Regions from separate parts of the Aeromonas rivipollensis genome, predicted to be linked through region 3. Evidence: riboswitches for the same ligand, from Rfam matches in the RefSeq annotation. Region 3 holds a riboswitch; each other region holds the start of a gene.
The links. A riboswitch is a leader RNA that binds a small molecule or an ion and turns the genes downstream of it on or off. The one in region 3 is predicted to bind cyclic di-GMP.
Positions count from the first base shown of each region.

Region 1: another riboswitch for cyclic di-GMP. It lies ahead of WIR04_RS16130 (glycosyl hydrolase family 18 protein); the one in region 3 lies ahead of gbpA (N-acetylglucosamine-binding protein GbpA).
Region 2: another riboswitch for cyclic di-GMP. It lies ahead of WIR04_RS04340 (PKD domain-containing protein); the one in region 3 lies ahead of gbpA (N-acetylglucosamine-binding protein GbpA).

Region 1 is NZ_CP149130.1:3,559,681-3,565,609, forward strand. Features, by position in the region: gene WIR04_RS16130 (glycosyl hydrolase family 18 protein) at 104-3,142, opposite strand; cyclic di-GMP riboswitch class I at 3,255-3,338, opposite strand; gene WIR04_RS16135 (ExeM/NucH family extracellular endonuclease) at 3,634-5,781, shown strand.
Region 2 is NZ_CP149130.1:914,241-920,169, forward strand. Features, by position in the region: gene WIR04_RS04335 (glycosyl hydrolase family 18 protein) at 1-2,581, shown strand, start outside; cyclic di-GMP riboswitch class I at 2,891-2,976, shown strand; gene WIR04_RS04340 (PKD domain-containing protein) at 3,347-5,929, shown strand, end outside.
Region 3 is NZ_CP149130.1:3,817,547-3,823,475, forward strand. Features, by position in the region: gene WIR04_RS17290 (M3 family metallopeptidase) at 1-396, opposite strand, end outside; gene WIR04_RS17295 (methyl-accepting chemotaxis protein) at 692-2,377, shown strand; cyclic di-GMP riboswitch class I at 2,640-2,725, shown strand; gene gbpA (N-acetylglucosamine-binding protein GbpA) at 2,791-4,215, shown strand; gene WIR04_RS17305 (cytochrome b) at 4,316-4,846, shown strand; gene cbl (HTH-type transcriptional regulator Cbl) at 4,937-5,884, opposite strand.

The DNA of each region.
Region 1 (5,929 bases), 260 kb from region 3:
TTGGTCACGAAACCCCTTCCTTATATAAGGCGCAAAAAAATCCGGAGCCTGGGCTCCGGATTGGGTCATTGCCTCTATAGGGGGTTGCCCCCTCACAAGGTCATCAGTAATTGCATACCAGCTTCCAGCTGCCATCGCCCGCCTTGGGCTCGCTGCTGGTCCACCAGTTGGCCTGCCAGACTGCCTTGCCGTTGGTCATGCGATCGTTGCCATTGGCGTGATCCCCGCGCGGCCAGCTCGGGTAGGCCGGATAGGCCGACGGATCCACGCTCTGGCTGGTGCAGCTGGTGCCGCCACTGCCGCCATCACCCCCACTGCTGCCCCCCAGCACCGCCTCGGCCAGGGCCGGGAAGTCGGACTTCAGGCCTATGGTCTGGCTGCCGGCAATCAGGCGCATGCCGCTCGGCACGCCGGCGGCCGGCAGGTAGTAGGTCATGGCCACTTCCACGTCGGTACCCGGCGTCCAGGCCTTCCAGGCCGGCAGCGTCAGGGCCACCTTGTGGAAGTCCTTCTCGCTCGCGATGCCGTCGGAGTTCTGGTTGCCGCCGCTCTCCACTACTTTCAGCCCCATGCCGCTCTGGTCGGTGATGGTGTCAGAGGTGGAGGTGGGCATCAGGAACTCGATGCGGGTGCCGCCCGGTATGGTCTGGGTCGACTTGTTCGTCAGCTTGAGAGTGGGGTTGATCGGGTAGTTGGAGTCCCCCTCCTTGAAGCCCGAGAGGCTCACGCCTATGTCGAGCTGGGCGGCCGGGGCCGGCAGATCGTTCTGCTTCAGGCTGGCCTTGCTCGCCTTGCTGAACTTGTCGTAAGCCAGGCTGGTGAGGGTGCTGCCCATCACGTACTCGTTCTTGGCAGCGTCGAAGTCGTAGTCCCCCGCCATCTCCCAGAACATGACACCACCCAGGCCGCGATTGACTATGTAGTCGAGCTTGTGACCCATGGACTCTTCATCTTCGGTGGAGAGGAACACCTTCTTCTCTTCGTTCCACAGCCAGGGCGCATGGGCCTTGTCATCGTAGTAACGGACGTACTTGCCCTGTATCACGTGGGCAGGGTTGTTGGGATCCAGACCCCAGGCCTGGCCGTAGCTCGGCAGTGTGGTGATGCCGAGGCTGGCCGCGTGCTCCAGGTTCTTGGCGTGCCACATGGGCACGGCGCCGCCGCCTATCTCCTTGCCGTTCTTGTCAAGGTCATGCCAGATGTTGTCGATGCCGACCGCCCCGTTGCCGCAGGGGACTGTGCTGCCCCCCGTGCCCGGCTGACAGGCGCTCTGGCTCGGCAGCGCCGCCTTGCCCCCCAGGCCGTGGGTACCACCGGTCACCCCCTGCCAACCACGGGTGTAATAGGGCACCCCTATGTTGATCTTGCCCGCCGCCAGGGCGCCGCGGAAGTAGTGGGCCGCCCAGGCGGAGTTGAGATAACCGATGCCGCCAAACTGGGCCTGGGTGTAGACACCCCACTGGGCCAGCTCGGGATCCGCCTTGTTGTCGAACAGGGCTGCGTTGTGGCCGACGAAGTGGTTCCAGGCACCGTGGAAGTCGTAGGTCATCAGGTTGACGTAATCCAGATACTGGGTGACCTGGAAGTTCTCCATGCCGCGCAGCAGGTAGGCCGAGGCCGGCGAGGCAATGGTCAGCATGTACTTGCGACCGTCCTCGGTCCCGGCGCTGTCGAGCTTGTTGCGCAGGGTCTTCATCAGCACTTCATAGTTCGCAAAGAGCTTGCCGCGACACTGGTTGGAGAGCGGGAAGTCGTTCGGGTTGCCCGCATCCTTCATGGAGGTGGGGTACTCGTAGTCGATATCCACCCCATCGAAGCCGTACTGGCGGATGAAGCCCACCGCCGAGTCGGCGAAGGCGTTGATGCCGGCGGTGTTGACCGAGCAGTCGCCCTTGGTGGTGGCGGTGTAGAAGCCGCGGGTATCGGCCCAGCCACCCACGGAGATCAGGGTCTTCACGTCCGGATACTGCTTCTTGTATTTCGACAGCAGGTTGAAGTGGCCCTGATAGGCGAACTCGGGATCCATTTCGGCGCCCGGCACCCCGTCCCAGGTCAGTTTGGTGGCGGCGTCATCCACCTTGATGAGGTGGCTCTGCTCATCCACCGCCGCGAAGGCGTAGTTGATGTGGGTGATCTTGTCCCAGGGGATGTCGCCCACCAGGTAGGAGGGCAGCCCGTTCTTGCCGGTACGCCAGGAGGTGAAATAGCCGATGACGCGGCGGCCATGGTCATCCCCCATGCACTCGCTGCCATCGGCGCGATAGATCTGGCGCACGTCGCAGGAGAGGTTGCCACCGGTGGGGGGCAGCGCAGCCTCTTCCACCTGGACATCGACCTGGGCCGATTCGCCGACCAGGTTCTCCTTGTCGGTCGCCACCAGCTTGAGACCGGCCAGCCCCTTGCTCTGGGGTGTCCAGCTCAGCTGCCAGGGGGCGCTGCTGTCTTCGCCCACTTTCTTGCCATCGACGAACAGCTCGACCTTGGCGACGTCGTCATTGGCGTCGGTGACATTGCCGGTCACGGTGAGGGCGCGGCCCAGGGTCACCTTGGCCCCGGCGGCGGGGCTGGCGATGCTCGCCCTGGGGGCCTCTGGCGCCACCACGGCGGCGACCTTGAAGCTCGAATCCGCCTCGCTCAGCACCTTGCCGTCTTTATCCAGCGCCCGGGCCTTGAGGGCGTGATTGCCAACGCCGGCGGCAGGCCAGCTGGCACTCCAGGGGGAGGCCGTGGCCGTGGCGACCAGGGTGCCGTCGATCAGGTACTCCACCTTGGCCAGCGCCGTGACCGGGCCGCTCAGGGTCACCGCTAGGGCCAGGCTGGCCCCTTCGCTGACGCTGCTGCCCACGGCAGGGGAGCCGATGGCAACGACCAGAGCAGGCGGCGGCACCTCACCGCCATAGAGCTTCCAGGCATCGGCCCAGACGGTACCGACCCCGGGGGCATAGTGGTAGGGCGAGGCGCCGCACCAGCCGGAGTAAGGGAATTCCTTGCATTCATAGAGGGCACCGGCGTTGCTGACGATGTCGCCAGCCTTGTAGGCAGTGCCTGCCTGATAGGCGGGGTAAGCGGCCTGCGCCCAGGCAGGGACGGCCGCAAGGGCGACCAGCATGGCGAGCCTGCTGGGCCTCAAGATCTGTTGCATATTGTTATCTTCCTTGTTTTGTCTTGGCTTCAACACCGGGAAAAGCGCAATCGCAACAGGGAACAAGGGAGCGACAACAGGCCATGGACGGGCCACAAACCCTCAAGTCACCCCGGGTAACCCCGCAGTCTGGCCCGGGTGAGACAGATCGGAGGCTTTGCGTCCCGGCATCACTGCCGGTTTGCCCTTTGCCTGGGTTCCGTGAGGAACGGCTCGAGTATAGGAAGCAAGTGGCGGCCGCTCAATCTTTATTCTCTAAGGAAAATATGTGAATGCCGGTCAGCTCACACTTCCCCTCCATCGGCCAACTAACTATTAAGTCATTAATATCAATCTGTTAGCCACGTCAAAAAAACGGACTCAGCCTCTTTTGTCTCCCCATAATGTGCGTTGCCTCACTGGTCAGAGCTGCCAGAAATGTGACAATGCGCGCCCTTGGCCAAAGCGCCAAGGCTATGGAAACACTGGCAAAAATAAAAAAAGGAATACCCATGAAAGGAAGACCTACCCTGCTGTCCCTGGCCGTGGGGCTCGCCCTCGCGTCCCCGTCTCTCCATGCCGCCGGCTTCAGTTGCCCGGCCGACAGCGCCCTCACCCCCATCCCCGCCATCCAGGGCAGCGGCGACAAGAGCCCGCTCGTCCCGGACGATCAGTTCGAAAGCCCCCAGAGCGTCTCGGTCAAGGCGGTAGTCTCGGGTCTGGGGGAGAGCCTCAACAAGGGCTTCTATCTGCAGGATCTGCAGGGGGATGGCAATCCCCAGAGCTCGGATGGCATCTTCGTCTACCTCAACGACAAGCAATTCGCGACCAAGTACCCGGACATCCAGCCGGGTGCCCTGATCTGCCTGGAGGCCAAGGTCGAGGAGTATCATGGTCACACCCAGCTCAAGCCCCTGTTTGACGGCAGCGCCCCGCGTCTGGCGGTGCTGGCCCAGGGCGATGCCCCGGCCGCCACGGCGCTGCGGGTGCTGGAGGGGGAAACCCTGGCCCGGGCACTGGAGCGTCACGAGGGGATGCGGGTGCGCCTCGATGGGGAGAGCGCCCTCAAGGTAAGCCGCAACTTCAGCTACGACTACGCCGCCAAGCGCAACAACCTGGTGCTCGCCCACGGTGCCCCGCTGATGAAGCCGACCCAGCTCCATGTGGCGGGCAGCCCAGAAGCCGTGGCGCTGGCCGAGGCCAACGCGGGCAACCGCGTCTTCCTCGAGTCGGACTTCAAGGCCGCCAACGGCAAGCTGCCCTGGTTGCCGGCCTGGGAGCCGGAGCAGGGTTACCTGCGCATCGGCGATGCCCCGGTCAACCTGGAAGCCATGGTGGGTTACAGCTATGACGAGTACCGGCTGATAGTGCCCAAGGATCAGCGCATCACGGCGGGGGATCTGCTGCGCACCGATGAGAACGACCGCCAGGGCTCACCGGCCCGCGCCAATGGCACCGACCTGCGCATCGGCAGCTTCAACGTACTCAACTACTTCACCAGCCACTCCAGCGTGGGGGGCGCCCTCAACGTGCTCTGTGCGGATCAGGCGGATGCGGACAGCGCCAAGGGCTGCAACCGCGGCGCCAAGAGCCTGGAGGAGTTCCAGCTGCAGCGCACCAAGATCGTCAACGCCATCAACGAGATGGACGCCGACCTGCTCGGCCTGATGGAGATGGAGAACAACGGCTTCGACGAGCACGCCGCCATCAGCGATCTGGTGCAGAGCCTCAACGCCCGGCAGAAAGAGGCGAGCAAGCAGTACGCCTTCGTCAGCCTGCCCAAGGCCCTGCTCACCCAGGAGCGCTTCTTTGGCGGCGACGCCATCATGGTGGCCATGATCTATCGCCCCGCCCTGCTCACCCCGAGCGGGGATGCCGAGGTCATTCGTCTGCCCCAGCAGCGCTACATCACGGGCGGCGTCGCCAGAAGCGCAGGTCAGCGGGACTCCCTGGTGCAGCGCTTCGGGGTGGCGGGCAGCGACGAGCCCCTGACGCTGGTGGTCAACCACCTGAAATCCAAGGGATCCGGCTGCTATGAGAACGGCGATGGCAAGACCGAGCCTGCGGATCTGCAGGGCAAGTGCACCGAGTTCAGGGTCAGTGCCGCCAAGGTGCTGGGGGACGCGGTGAGCAAGATGCCGGGTCAGGTGCTGCTGGTGGGGGACTTCAACTCTTACGCCAAGGAGGACCCGATCAGGGTGCTCACCGACTACGATCCGGCCAAGGCGGATCGCCAGATCCGCTCCGCCTCCCACACCTTGATCGGCGAGCAGCCCTATGAGCAGATGGGCCGCGCGGTGGGCAAGGGTTACGGACTGGTGGATCTGAACGTCAAGTTCAACCAGGAGAAGGCCATCTCCTACAGCTACGAGGCCGAGCTTGGCACCCTGGATTACGCCCTCGCCAACCCGGCGCTGGCGAGCAAGGTGGTGGCGGTAGCCGACTGGCACATCAACTCTTTCGAGAGCGACCTGTTCGAATATGGCAGCGCCTTCACCGGCGAGCTGATCAAGTCGGACAACCCCTTCAGCGCCTCGGACCACGACCCCATCATCGTCGACCTCAAGCTCAACGAGCAGAGCAAGGGCGGTGGCGGGGCCATGGGGGCCCTGCTGCTGGCACTGCTGCCCCTGGCCTGGCGCCGTCGGCACACCTCATGATCCGCGCTGAATAACGCAAAAAGCCCGCGACAGTCGCGGGCTTTCTCATTTAGATCATTTGATTTGTAAATGAAGAGGCACTAGTCATGAAAAAAACAAATGCCTGAACAAACAAAAAGGCCACCGCGATGCGGTGGCCTTTTACTGT
Region 2 (5,929 bases), 1.6 Mb from region 3:
TTCCCTGCTGGCGCTCCTGGTCGGGGGTCTCTGTGCTACCTCCGCCTTCGCCGCTGCCCCGGGCAAACCCACCATAGGCTCGGGCCCCACCAAGTTCGCCATCGTCGAAGTCAATCAGGCCGCCTCTGCCTACAACCAGCTGGTGACAGTCCACAAGGATGGTGCCCCCGTCAGCGTGACCTGGAACCTCTGGACCGGTGACGTGGGTCAGACCGCCAAGGTGCTGCTCGATGGCAAGGAGGTGTGGTCAGGCCCGGCTTCCGCCGCTGGTACCGCCAACTTCAAGGTGACCAAGGGGGGCCGCTACCAGATGCAGGTCGCCCTGTGCAACGCCGACGGCTGCACCCTCTCCGACAAGAAGGAGCTGATGGTCGCCGATACCGACGGCAGCCACCTGGCACCGCTCAATGCGCCCCTCAAGGAGAACAACAAGCCCTACGCCAACAAGTCCGGCAAGGTGGTGGGGGCCTATTACGTGGAGTGGGGCGTCTATGGCCGCAAGTTCACCGTGGACAAGATCCCGGCCCAGAACCTGACCCACATCCTCTACGGCTTCACCCCCATCTGCGGCGGTAACGGCATCAATGACAGCCTGAAAGAGATCTCCGGCAGCTTCGAGGCCCTCCAGCGCTCCTGTGCCGGTCGTGAAGACTTCAAGGTCTCCATCCACGATCCCTGGGCCGCCGTCCAGATGTCCCAGGGCAACCTCAGCGCCTGGGATGAACCCTACAAGGGCAACTTCGGCAACCTGATGGCGCTCAAGCAAGCCCGTCCGGACCTCAAGATCCTGCCGTCGGTCGGGGGGTGGACCCTCTCCGATCCCTTCTACTTCCTGGGGGACAAGACCAAGCGCGACACCTTCGTCGCCTCGGTCAAGGAGTTCCTGCAGACCTGGAAATTCTTCGACGGGGTGGACATCGACTGGGAATTCCCGGGCGGCCAGGGGGCCAACCCCAGCCTGGGCGGCCCGAGCGATGGCGCCACCTATGTGGTGCTGATGAAGGAGCTGCGGGCCATGCTCGACGAACTGGAAGCCGAGACCGGCCGCCAGTATGAGCTGACCTCGGCGATCAGCGCCGGCGGTGACAAGATTGCCAAGGTCGATTATCAGGCGGCCCAGCAGTACATGGACCACATCTTCCTGATGAGCTACGACTTCAGCGGCGCCTTCGACCTGACGAATCTGGCCCACCAGACCAACCTCTTTGCCTCCAGTTGGGATCCGGCCACCAAGTACACCACCGACAAGGGCGTCAAGGCGCTGCTGGGTCAGGGGGTGACACCGGGCAAGATAGTGGTGGGTGCGGCCATGTATGGCCGTGGCTGGACCGGAGTGAAGAACTACCAGGCCGGCAATCCCTTCACTGGTACCGCCACCGGACCTGTGACCGGCACCTGGGAAAATGGCGTGGTGGATTACCGCGACATCGTCAACAACCGCATGGGCGCAGGCTGGGAGCAGGGCTATGACGAGTCGGCCGAGGCCCCTTATGTGTTCAAGGCCAGCACTGGGGATCTCATCAGCTTCGACAACGATCGCTCGGTCAAGGCCAAGGGGCAGTACGTGCTGGCGAACCAGCTCGGTGGCCTGTTCGCCTGGGAGATAGACGCGGACAACGGCGACATCCTCAACGCCATGCACGAGGGGCTGGGCCACGGCGAGGGTACACTGCCGCCGGTCAACAAGCCGCCTGTGGCCAATGCCGGCAGCGACCTGAGCGTCACGGGCCCGGCCGAGGTAACCCTCAACGGCTCCGCCTCCCACGATCCGGAAAGCGGCGTGCTGACCTACAGCTGGAAGCAGGTCTCCGGACCCCAGGCCAGCCTGCTGGACGCTACCCAGGCCAGGGCCCGCGTGGTGCTGGATGCCGCCACTACCGACATCAATCTGGTGTTCGAGCTGACAGTGACCGACGATCAGGGACTCTCGGCCAAGGATCAGGTGGTGGTGACCAACAAGGCACCACAGCCGAACCTGCCCCCCGTGGTCAGCGTACCGGCCAGTGCGACCGTAGAGTCCGGCAAGCAGGTGACCATCAAGGCCACTGCGTCCGATCCGAACGGTGATGCCCTGAGCTATCAGTGGAGCCTGCCAGCGGGTCTCACCGCCACCGGTCAGGACAGTGCGACCCTGGTGGTCACAGGCCCGAGCGTCACCAGCGACACCGCCTATGACCTGACCCTGATGGTGACTGACGGGGCACTGGACGCCAGCGCCGGCACCCGCCTGACCGTCAAGCCGGCCAGCACGGGGGGCGGCTGCGAGACAACCGATCCCGATGCGGCCAACCATCCGGCCTGGAACGCCAGCACCGTCTACAACACCAATGACAAGGTGAGCCACAAGCAACTGGTGTGGCAGGCCAAGTACTGGACCCAGGGCAACGAGCCAAGCCAGAGCGCCGATCAGTGGAAGCTGGTGAGCCAGGTGCAGCTCGGCTGGAATGCCGCTGTGGCCTACAACGCCGGGGATCTCACCAACCACAACGGTCGCAAGTGGAAGGCCCAGTACTGGACCAAGGGCGATGAGCCCGGCAAGGCCGCCGTCTGGGTGGATCAGGGGGCTGCCAGCTGCAACTGATGGCCATAGGGAATGGGGCCAAGGCCCCATTCCTTTTTCCTGTGGCGCTTTGCGGGCTGACCTCAGTTCGGGGTGGATAAACCGCGAGCCATTTCTAAGGAATTAATCATTTCACCTAAAGTTGAAAAAATATTTTCATCTTGAAATCGCTTTCAAGATAGTGAGTTGGATGGTTGACATCCGTTCTCACGCCGAGCTTAACCCTGCCTTCAGAGGCATTTCTTGATAGAACACCCAGTCAAGATCCCGCTCTGCCATTTGCAGTGACTGCGCCTATAGAGAATAATCGCCACGCACTACTGATTAATTTGTGTATAAGGGCAAACCGGTCAAAAGGCCGGGACGCAAAGCTTCCGGTCTAAGGATCCATGATCTAGGACAGCGGGGCCGCCACAGGTCGTATCGATCCTCTGCCAAGGGGAGATCTTGCACCGTCTGCTGGTTGCCTTGTCCTTATCGTATTGACTAATAACGAAAAAGGATTATTCGCCATGCAAAGTCCACCCCTTCTTACTGTCGACCTGTCTGGTTGGCTCCCTGCTTGCTTCCCCCCTTCGTGTCGCCGCCCCAGGCAAACTCCGCCTCGGCTGGGGTGAAACCCTGTTCGCCATCACCGGGCTCAACCCGCCCGCTCATGCCCTGCCGCTCAAGGTGATCGCTGTCGGTGGCGGCAGGAGAAGAGGGTTGAACCCTGTGCTCATGTCAACGCAATAACAACGACGCCCCTGCCACCGAAGCAGGCGCCAAAAATAGGGAAATCACGGAATGCAGATGAAAAAAAACAAGGTAAATCTGGCGGTGCAGGGGGGCATGCTCGCCCTGCTGGCCGCATGGGGGCCGCAGGCTCTGGCCCAGCAGAACGCCATCACCGGGGAGTGGCGCAAGGATCAGATCAAGCCACGCCTCTACAGCCAGGAGGCCTGGGTCGACGGCTTCGTCCTGCAACTGCCGCTCGGGGCGACCTTCGCCCCCCAGATGACGGCCTGGGACGAGAACGATGGGGATCTCAGTGGCCGCATCAAGCAGCTCAGCGGTGTGAACACCCAGCAGGTCGGCAGCTATCTGGCGAAGTACGAGGTGCGTGATAACGGATTGCCCGGTGGTAATGGATATCTGGGGATGAATGCAGGCACTACCACGTTTTCATTGCCCGTCACCATCTATGATCCCGCAGTGGCGGTGCCGAGTGAGCTCAACAAGCTGGGTAGCCTCTGGCAGGAGAGCCCAGCCACCACAGGTCTCTTGCGTTTTCTCCCCGGCCAGAGCCTGAGCCGAACGATCCGTATCGCCTCAACCGAGCATCCCCTGACTGGGGACGAGCTGGAGATCACGACCTTCAAGGTGCAGGAGGGGATCTGGGGTGGTAGCAACCGTCAGTTCAGCCTGCGCCTCATCGACATCGAGAGCGGCGAGTCTGCCTATGAAGGCAGCGTCCTGCTCGTATCAGGCAAACAGTTGACCCTGCCAGCTCCCATCAAGGTGCGGGTCGATCGGGACTACGAATTCATCCTGACCTATCTGACCGGCCAGTACGAACAGGGTTTTCGCACCAACGAGGAGGGGGAACTCTGGTTGATGGCAGATGGGCAGCAATCGCGCGAGGCAAATCCCTATGCCCAGGTGTTGCCCGATCCTGCCAACCAGCTGGCCTTCGATCCCGGTTTCAACTCTGCCCTGAAACAGAAACTGCTCAGCAGCCGGGGGGAGCAAGAGGCGCTGCTGATCGCCAAGGTACCGGGCCCGCAGCCGGTGGCGCTGAGCTATCGCATCGCCAACCCCGAGCTGGTCAGTCTGCAACTGGTACCCGGAGCGACCCAGGATCGGCTGGTGCTCCAGGGGCTGGCAGAGGGCGAGACCACCCTCGAAATCCTGGCCGATGATCGGCAGGTGGATCAGGTGCGACTGTTTGTTACCGCCCCCAAGGCGGTCAGCCTCTCCTATAGCTACATCGCCTTCCCCGGTGAGCGTCAGAGCCACCTGTGGGACGACGGTGCCATCATCATGGCGGACATGAGCCGACGTTTTGCCCCCTACAACATCCGCCTCAGCTGGGTGGACAACGGCATCTTGGTGCACGAATGGGACAAGAATGGCGATGGTCAGGCCTACGAACCCAGTACTGTTGAGCTAACGGCGCCGCTGCGGGAGGGCTGGATCCCAAACGCGGAACAGGTCTTCTCCAATATCTATGTGCTGCGCGGCTACAAGGATGACAGCAGGACATGCAGCTACCAGGGGAATGGTCTCTCTGTCGGTTTGGGGGCCAAAGACGGGGCGCCGCGCGCGGGCTATCGATACGCCTGCCCCGGCAACGTCACCGTCCATGGGCAGTCGTTGACCCTGAGCCATGAGCTGGGCCACAACCTGGGGCTGTCGCACACGGGAGACGAGCCTTACCGGATGAGCAACATCATGACGGGAGGGCGGCTTGAGGGGGTCTTCTTCGGTTACCAGTGGCGCATCATGCACCAAACCATAGACGCGCGGATCGCGGCCGGTGATGCGGGAGTCAGCGAGGTGGGTACCGAGCCAGAACCACCCCAGCCTGCCATCAATCAGCCCCCCCTGGCCAACGCCGGCGGCGATATGAGTACCACTGGCCCGGCCGAACTGGTACTCGACGGTGCCGCCTCCCGGGATCCGGAGAACGGTGCCCTGCGCTACCAATGGCGCCAGGTCGGCGGTCCGCAGGCATCCCTGAGGGATGCCGAGCAGGCGCGAGCCAGGCTGAGTCTGGGGACCGTCTCTCAGGATACCCAGTTGACATTCGAGCTGACCGTGACCGATGAGCAGGGACTGGCGGGCGCGGATCGTATGGTAGTGACCCACCAGGCACCACCGCCCAACCAGCCACCCGTGCTGACCGCGCTGGCTCCCGCCTCTGTGCAGGCGGGCATGCAGGTGAGCATTACCGCCAGCGCCACAGATCCCGATGGGGATGCGCTCAGCTACCAGTGGACTGTGCCGGCCGGTCTGACCGCCAGCGGCCAGAGCAGCAAGACCCTGGTGCTGGCGGCCCCGAGTGTGGCGGTCAACACGGATTACGATCTGACCGTCACCGTGACAGATGGCGCCCTGGATGTGCAGGGCCAGACCCGGCTCACAGTCACCCCGGCAAGCGGTGGTGGTGAATGCAGTGCCTCCGATCCGGATGCGGCCAGCTGGCCGGCCTGGAGCGCCAGCACCGTCTACAACGCCGATACCAAAGTGAGCCACAACCAGCTGGTGTGGCAGGCCAAGTACTGGACCCAAGGTAACGAGCCGAGCCAGACGGCGGATCAGTGGAAGCTGGTGAGCCAGGTGCAGCTCGGCTGGAATGCCGGTGTGGCCTACAGCGGCGGTGATGTC
Region 3 (5,929 bases):
GGGCAGACTGCCGGGGACCCGACGACCCTGCTCGTCCAGTAAAGTCAGCTTCAGCCCCTTGCGACGGGCGAAGAGATCCGCCTCGGCAGCCACCAGCTCCTCCATCAGGGCTGAGGCCCTTGGGTCTTCGATGACGTTGCACTCGAAGAAGGCGATCCAGCCTGCCAGACCGCGCTTGAGCTCTGCCTCTTCGGCTCGGGCCAGCATCTCCCGCAGCACCGGCAGACGGGCAGGATCGGCACAGAACGCCTTGTAGGCCTGCTCTGCGGCGGTGAAGCCAGCCTGATCGTCGCTGGTGCCCATGTAGGTGGACCAGAACAGGTCCTCCTTGCGCCTGTGCACCTGCAGGTAGTCGGCGTTGAGCCGGTTGAGATAATTCCTGGCAATGGAATTCATAAATTCCCTCTTGTTATGGGGCGGCCACGAGGGCGCCCACTCCTTATTGGTGAAATGCCAACCCATTCACACTTCTTGCAAATAGAGCAGACAGATTGTGCGCCGGGATGCGCGCCATCACGCTATCAAAAGCGACGGTTTCTGTCTGCTGGCTATACTGGTTGTCAAACTGCTCAATTGCCTGTTTTTCATCGCAAGCCATTGAAAGTTAATTGAATGTTAAAAACAACAACAATCAGGTCCGGCCGGCAGATCGGCCACAACCAGATCCGCATGGGAAAGTAAGGAAAAGACTATGTTCAAGCTCGGTGATATCGCCGTGAGCCGCAAGCTGATGTTGCTGCTCTCACTGGCACTGATCGGCTTCATCGCACTGCTGCTCATCTCGGCCAGTGCCCTGCACCGCAACCTGATGAGTGAACGGGAAGCCAGGCTGCAGGCAGTGCTGGATCTGGCCATGAGCCGGATCCAGACCCTGGCCGCCACCCTCCCCGCCCGGCAGGCCCAGGCCGAAGCCAAGGCCATGCTCGACAGCATGCGCTTCGATGGAGACAACTACCTGTTCGTGCTGGACGAGGATCGCCGGGTGGTGGTGCACCCTGCCAAGCCCGAGCTGGTCGGCCAGCAGATGGGCGGGACGCCCGCCGAATCCCACTGGCAGCGCATGGTGGATCTCGGCAAGGGCGGCCAACAGGGCCGCCTGGAGTACCAGTGGGTCTCCCCCTCCGGCGAAGCGGCCCAGAAGATGTCCCTGGTGGCAGGCTACCAGCCCTGGGGCTGGATCCTGGGCTCAGGCGTGCTGCTGCAGGACATTGAGGCCACCATGTGGTCGCAATATGAGTGGATGGGCGGTGCCACCTTGCTGGCGATCCTGTTGATGGGGTGGCTGGGGGTGGCCATCAGCCGCTCCATCGTCAACCCGCTGGCGGAGATCAACAGGGCCATGGCCCAGGTGGCGGCCGGGGATCTGGTGGTCAGCATACCCGTGCATGGCAAGGATGAGCTGGGGGCCGTCGCCCACTGTACCAATCAGGGGCTGGACGCCATTCGCCGCGCCCTGCTGGAGGCGAGCCAGGGGGCCCGCAACGTGGCGGATGCCGCCCTGCGCATCGCCGCCTCCGCCGAGCAGACCAACCAGGCGGTCAACAGCCAGCGGGATCAGCTGGCCCAGCTCGCCACCGCCATGAACGAGATGAGCGCCACCATCTCGGATGTGGCGGGCCATGCCGAGAACACGGCCCGCGACACCCAGGACGCCACCAGCGAAGCCGGGCTCGGCAACGAGGATGTCCACGCCAGCGTGCACGGCATCCAGGCGCTCGCCACCGAAGTGGAGCAGGCCACCCATCAGGTCAATCGACTCAAGGAGGGGGTGATGCAGATCGGCGAGGTGACCGCCGTCATCAGCGCCATCTCGGATCAGACCAACCTGCTGGCCCTCAACGCCGCCATAGAGGCGGCCCGCGCCGGCGAGCAGGGCCGCGGTTTCGCCGTGGTGGCCGACGAGGTGCGCCAGCTGGCGAGCCGTACCCGTCACTCCACAGAGGAGATCCAGAGTACCATCACCCAGTTGCAGCAGCGGGCGGTGACCGCCGCCAGCGCCATGGATGCCAGCCGCAAGCTGGCGGAGAGCAGCGTCGGCCAGTCCGAGAAGGCGGGACAGGACCTCTCCCTCATCGTCAACCATATCCAGCACGTGAGCGACATGGCGACCCAGATAGCCACAGCGGCGGAACAGCAGAGCATGGTGGCAGAGGACATGAACCGCAACGTCAGCGGCATCAATGACTCGGCCCTGGAGATGTCGCAGGCCGCCTCCCAGCTGGCACAGGAGAGCGAGCTGCTGGCCGGGCTCTCCCGCAGCCTGGACGAGCGGCTGGCGGTCTTCAGGCTCGGCAATGCCCTCCCCCGCGACCTGGCGCCTGGTCAGGCCCACCGCCCTTCGCCCTCCCGCAGCGCAGACCAGTACCCGCACCACTGACCGTCTGACACAGTCCCATCCCCTGGCGGCCTCGCCGACAGGGGATTTTTTCATTGATGAAAAATGTCGCGATTTTGCATCTTTTGACGGAGCGGGCGAAGCCAAACCCAACTTGATGAATTAAATATAATTTTAAAAACAGAGCGTTAAGTGATTGCTCTACTCCGATGAGATCAAGCTGTAAAGATTTACACTTAATAATTTAATCAAAAAAAGCCATCATGGTGGTGCCGTCCTCAAGGGCGGCACCCTGACCCTTTATGTAGTCATTTGGCAAACTGGTTGAAAGGCCAGGACGCAAAGCCTCCGGTCTAAAGACATGTCGTCCAGGATAGCGGGGTTGCCACACCCAGGTGTGTCACGGGGAATTCCCCTGCCAACTTGACTGCCCACATCACCGAACAGAGGAATGTATGGCAGCAAAAATCAAACTCAATCATGTGGCCGCCGCGCTGGCGCTGCTGGCCAGCGGCGGCGTGCTCGCCCACGGTTATATCAGCCAGCCGGAAGGGCGCAACTATCTGTGCAAGACCGGCGGCAACAGTCAGTGTGGCGCCATTCAGTGGGAGCCACAGAGCCTGGAGGCGCCATCCGGCTTCCCCAATGGCGGCCCCGTCGACGGCCAGATCGCCTCGGCCGGCCACCCGCAATTTGGTGAGCTCAACGCCCAGACCAGCGATCGCTGGACCAAGCGCCAGGTGCAGAGCGGCCCCTTCGCCATCAGCTGGACCTTCACCGCCAACCACGTGACCCGCAACTGGCGCTACTACCTCACCAAGCAGGAGTGGAACCCGAACCAGCCCCTGACCAGGGACTCCTTCGATCTCAATCCGTTCTGCGTCATCGACGGGGGCATGGTGCAGCCGCCCAAGCAGGTCACCCATCAGTGCACCCTGCCGGCGCGCACCGGCTATCAGGTTATCCTCGGAGTCTGGGAGGTGGGCGATACCGCCAACAGCTTCTACAACCTGATCGACGCCCAGTTCGATGGCGGCACCCAGCCACCGCTGACCTGGAGCCAGGGTGGGACCATCTACCCCTCCACCGATCTGGTGGCCGGCGACAAGGCCAGAACCCGGGTATTCGACGCCAATGGCGAGCGCACCGATCTGCAGACAGTGCTGACCATCGGCTCTGCCGAGCAGGGTCAGAAGAACAACTGGGCTCACGATCTGGCCGCCAGGATCAACGCCGAACAGAGCCAGATCCGCGCAGGCCAGCAAGGCACCGATGGCCAGTTCAACCCTGTTTATGGCCAGAACCCCATCTACCTGAAGGCGGGCAGCAACCTGCAGCGGGTCGAGGTCCAGCTCGAGCAGCAGCAACCCCCGGTAAACGACGGCATCAGCGTGAGCGGGCTGGAGAACGAATACCTGCTCGACAACGGCAAGGTCACCCTGAACTTCACGGTCACGGCCGAGGGGGATCTCGCGGTCACCAACACCCTGTATGACCACGGTGGCGCCGCCAAGGGCCAGACCGGTGCCGACATCAAGGACAGCAGCCATAGCTTCACCATGGAGGTCAGCGGCCTGAGCGCCGGCCACCACCAACTGGTGATCGAGGGCAAGCCGAAGGCGGGCGGCGCCCCCCTGCAGCAGACCATGGATCTGATGTTCAAGGATCCGGCCAGCGGCGGTGACTACCAGTACAGCTTCCCGGAGGGACTCAAATCCTATGCGGCAGGCACCAAGGTACTTCAGCCGAAAGATGGCAAGATCTATCAGTGCAAGCCCTACCCCTACAGCGGCTGGTGCACCATCTGGACGAGCACCGCGACCCAGTATGAGCCCGGAGTGGGCACCAACTGGCAGGATGCCTGGACCCTGGTGAACTGATCCCCCGCAAGCAGAAGAGGCCCGAGCGGCCTCTTTTTTGTGCCTGTCATCCGGGCTCCCGGTGCCTCTCGGCACCCTGGGCCCCAGTCGGAAAAATCCCATGACGAAAGACTACTATGACCCCCTGAGCCGCCTGCTGCACTGGCTGATGGCCGCCGTCATCCTCTACGCCACCCTGGCAGGCTACCTGATGCACCTGGTGATCGACAGCCATCCCAAGCTGTTTCAATTTCTGTCGGTGCTGAACATGTCGATGGCGACCCTGATCTCCCCGCTCTTCCTGCTGCGCTGGGGCTGGCGGCACTGGCGGCCTCCCCTGTCCGAAGAGCAGGCCCAGCCTCACCATCCCGCCGCCAGGCTGGCTCACGCCCTGCTCTACGGCCTGATGTGCATAGTGCTGTTGAGCGGCTTCCTGATGCTGGAGCAGGGTTATGCCCTGTTCTGGCTCTACCCGATCGCCAACCCCATCGATGTACCTGAGGTCAACGCCTTCTTCTTTGGCGTGCATCGCCTCGGCTGTCTGTTGCTGGCTGCGCTGGTCCTGCTGCACGTGGCCGCCGCCCTCTACCACCACAGGATCAAGGGGGATCGCACCCTGTATCGCATGCTGGGTCCCCAGAGCGGGCGCTAGCCAATGAGCGAGGCCCTGGGTCTGGCTGAAGCGTCGATTAAGCAAACAGGGAGCCATGGGCTCCCTGTTTTCTCAGACGATGCGGGGCATTCAGATCTGGTAATCGAGCAGGGGCTCGTTGCTCATGGCCCTGGCCTGGATCTCCGCCAGCGCCAGCTCGGGGTTGCAGAGCTGGATGAACTGCCAGGTGAAGTTGTGCTGGAACTGACCCTGCTTGAGACCTATCCAGGCGGTGTGCGGCGCAAACAGCCGGCTGCCGTCGAGCTGCACCAGCCCCTTGTCCCGTTGGGGATCGAACGCCATGTCCGCCAGTATGCCCACCCCCATCTCCAGCTCGACATAGGTCTTGATGACGTCGGAATCCTGGGCGGTCAGCAGGATCTGCGGATGTATCCCCGCCTCGGCAAAGGCCTCATCCACCCGCACCCGGCCCGTCAGGCCCGCCTGATAGGTGACTATGGGCCAGTGGGCCAGCGCCGCCAGGGTCAGTTCCCGCTCGGCGGTGAGCGGGTGCTGCTCCGGCACCACTATGTTGTGGTGCCAGCGATAGTAGGGAAACGCGACCACCCCTTCGCTCTTGTCGAGCTGCTCGCTGCTGATGCCGATATCCACCTCGCCGGTCTGTACCAGCCGCACTATCTCTTCCGGACTGCCCTGGCGCAGCTCCAGCTGCACCAGGGGGAACTGCTCGCGAAACGCCTTCACCACACGGGGCAGGGCATAGCGCGCCTGGGTGTGAGTGGTCGCTACCAGCAGTCGCCCGGAATCCCTGTTGGCAAAGGTGCTGGCCAATTTGCGGATATTGTCGGCGTCCCCCAGGATACGCTCGGCGATCACCAGCAGCTCCTTGCCCGGCTCCGTCATGCCAAGCAGCCGTTTGCCGTAACGGATGAAGAGCGCGAGCCCGAGCTCCTCCTCCAGCTCGCGGATATGGCGGCTGACCCCGGACTGGGAGGTAAAGAGGGCATTGGCCACTTCGGTCAGGTTGTAATCCCGCCGCGCCGCTTCCCGGATAATGCGTAATTGCTGAAAATTCACCTCATCGCCTCCTGCGCTGAGTGGCGGTGGATGCTGCCACCGTCC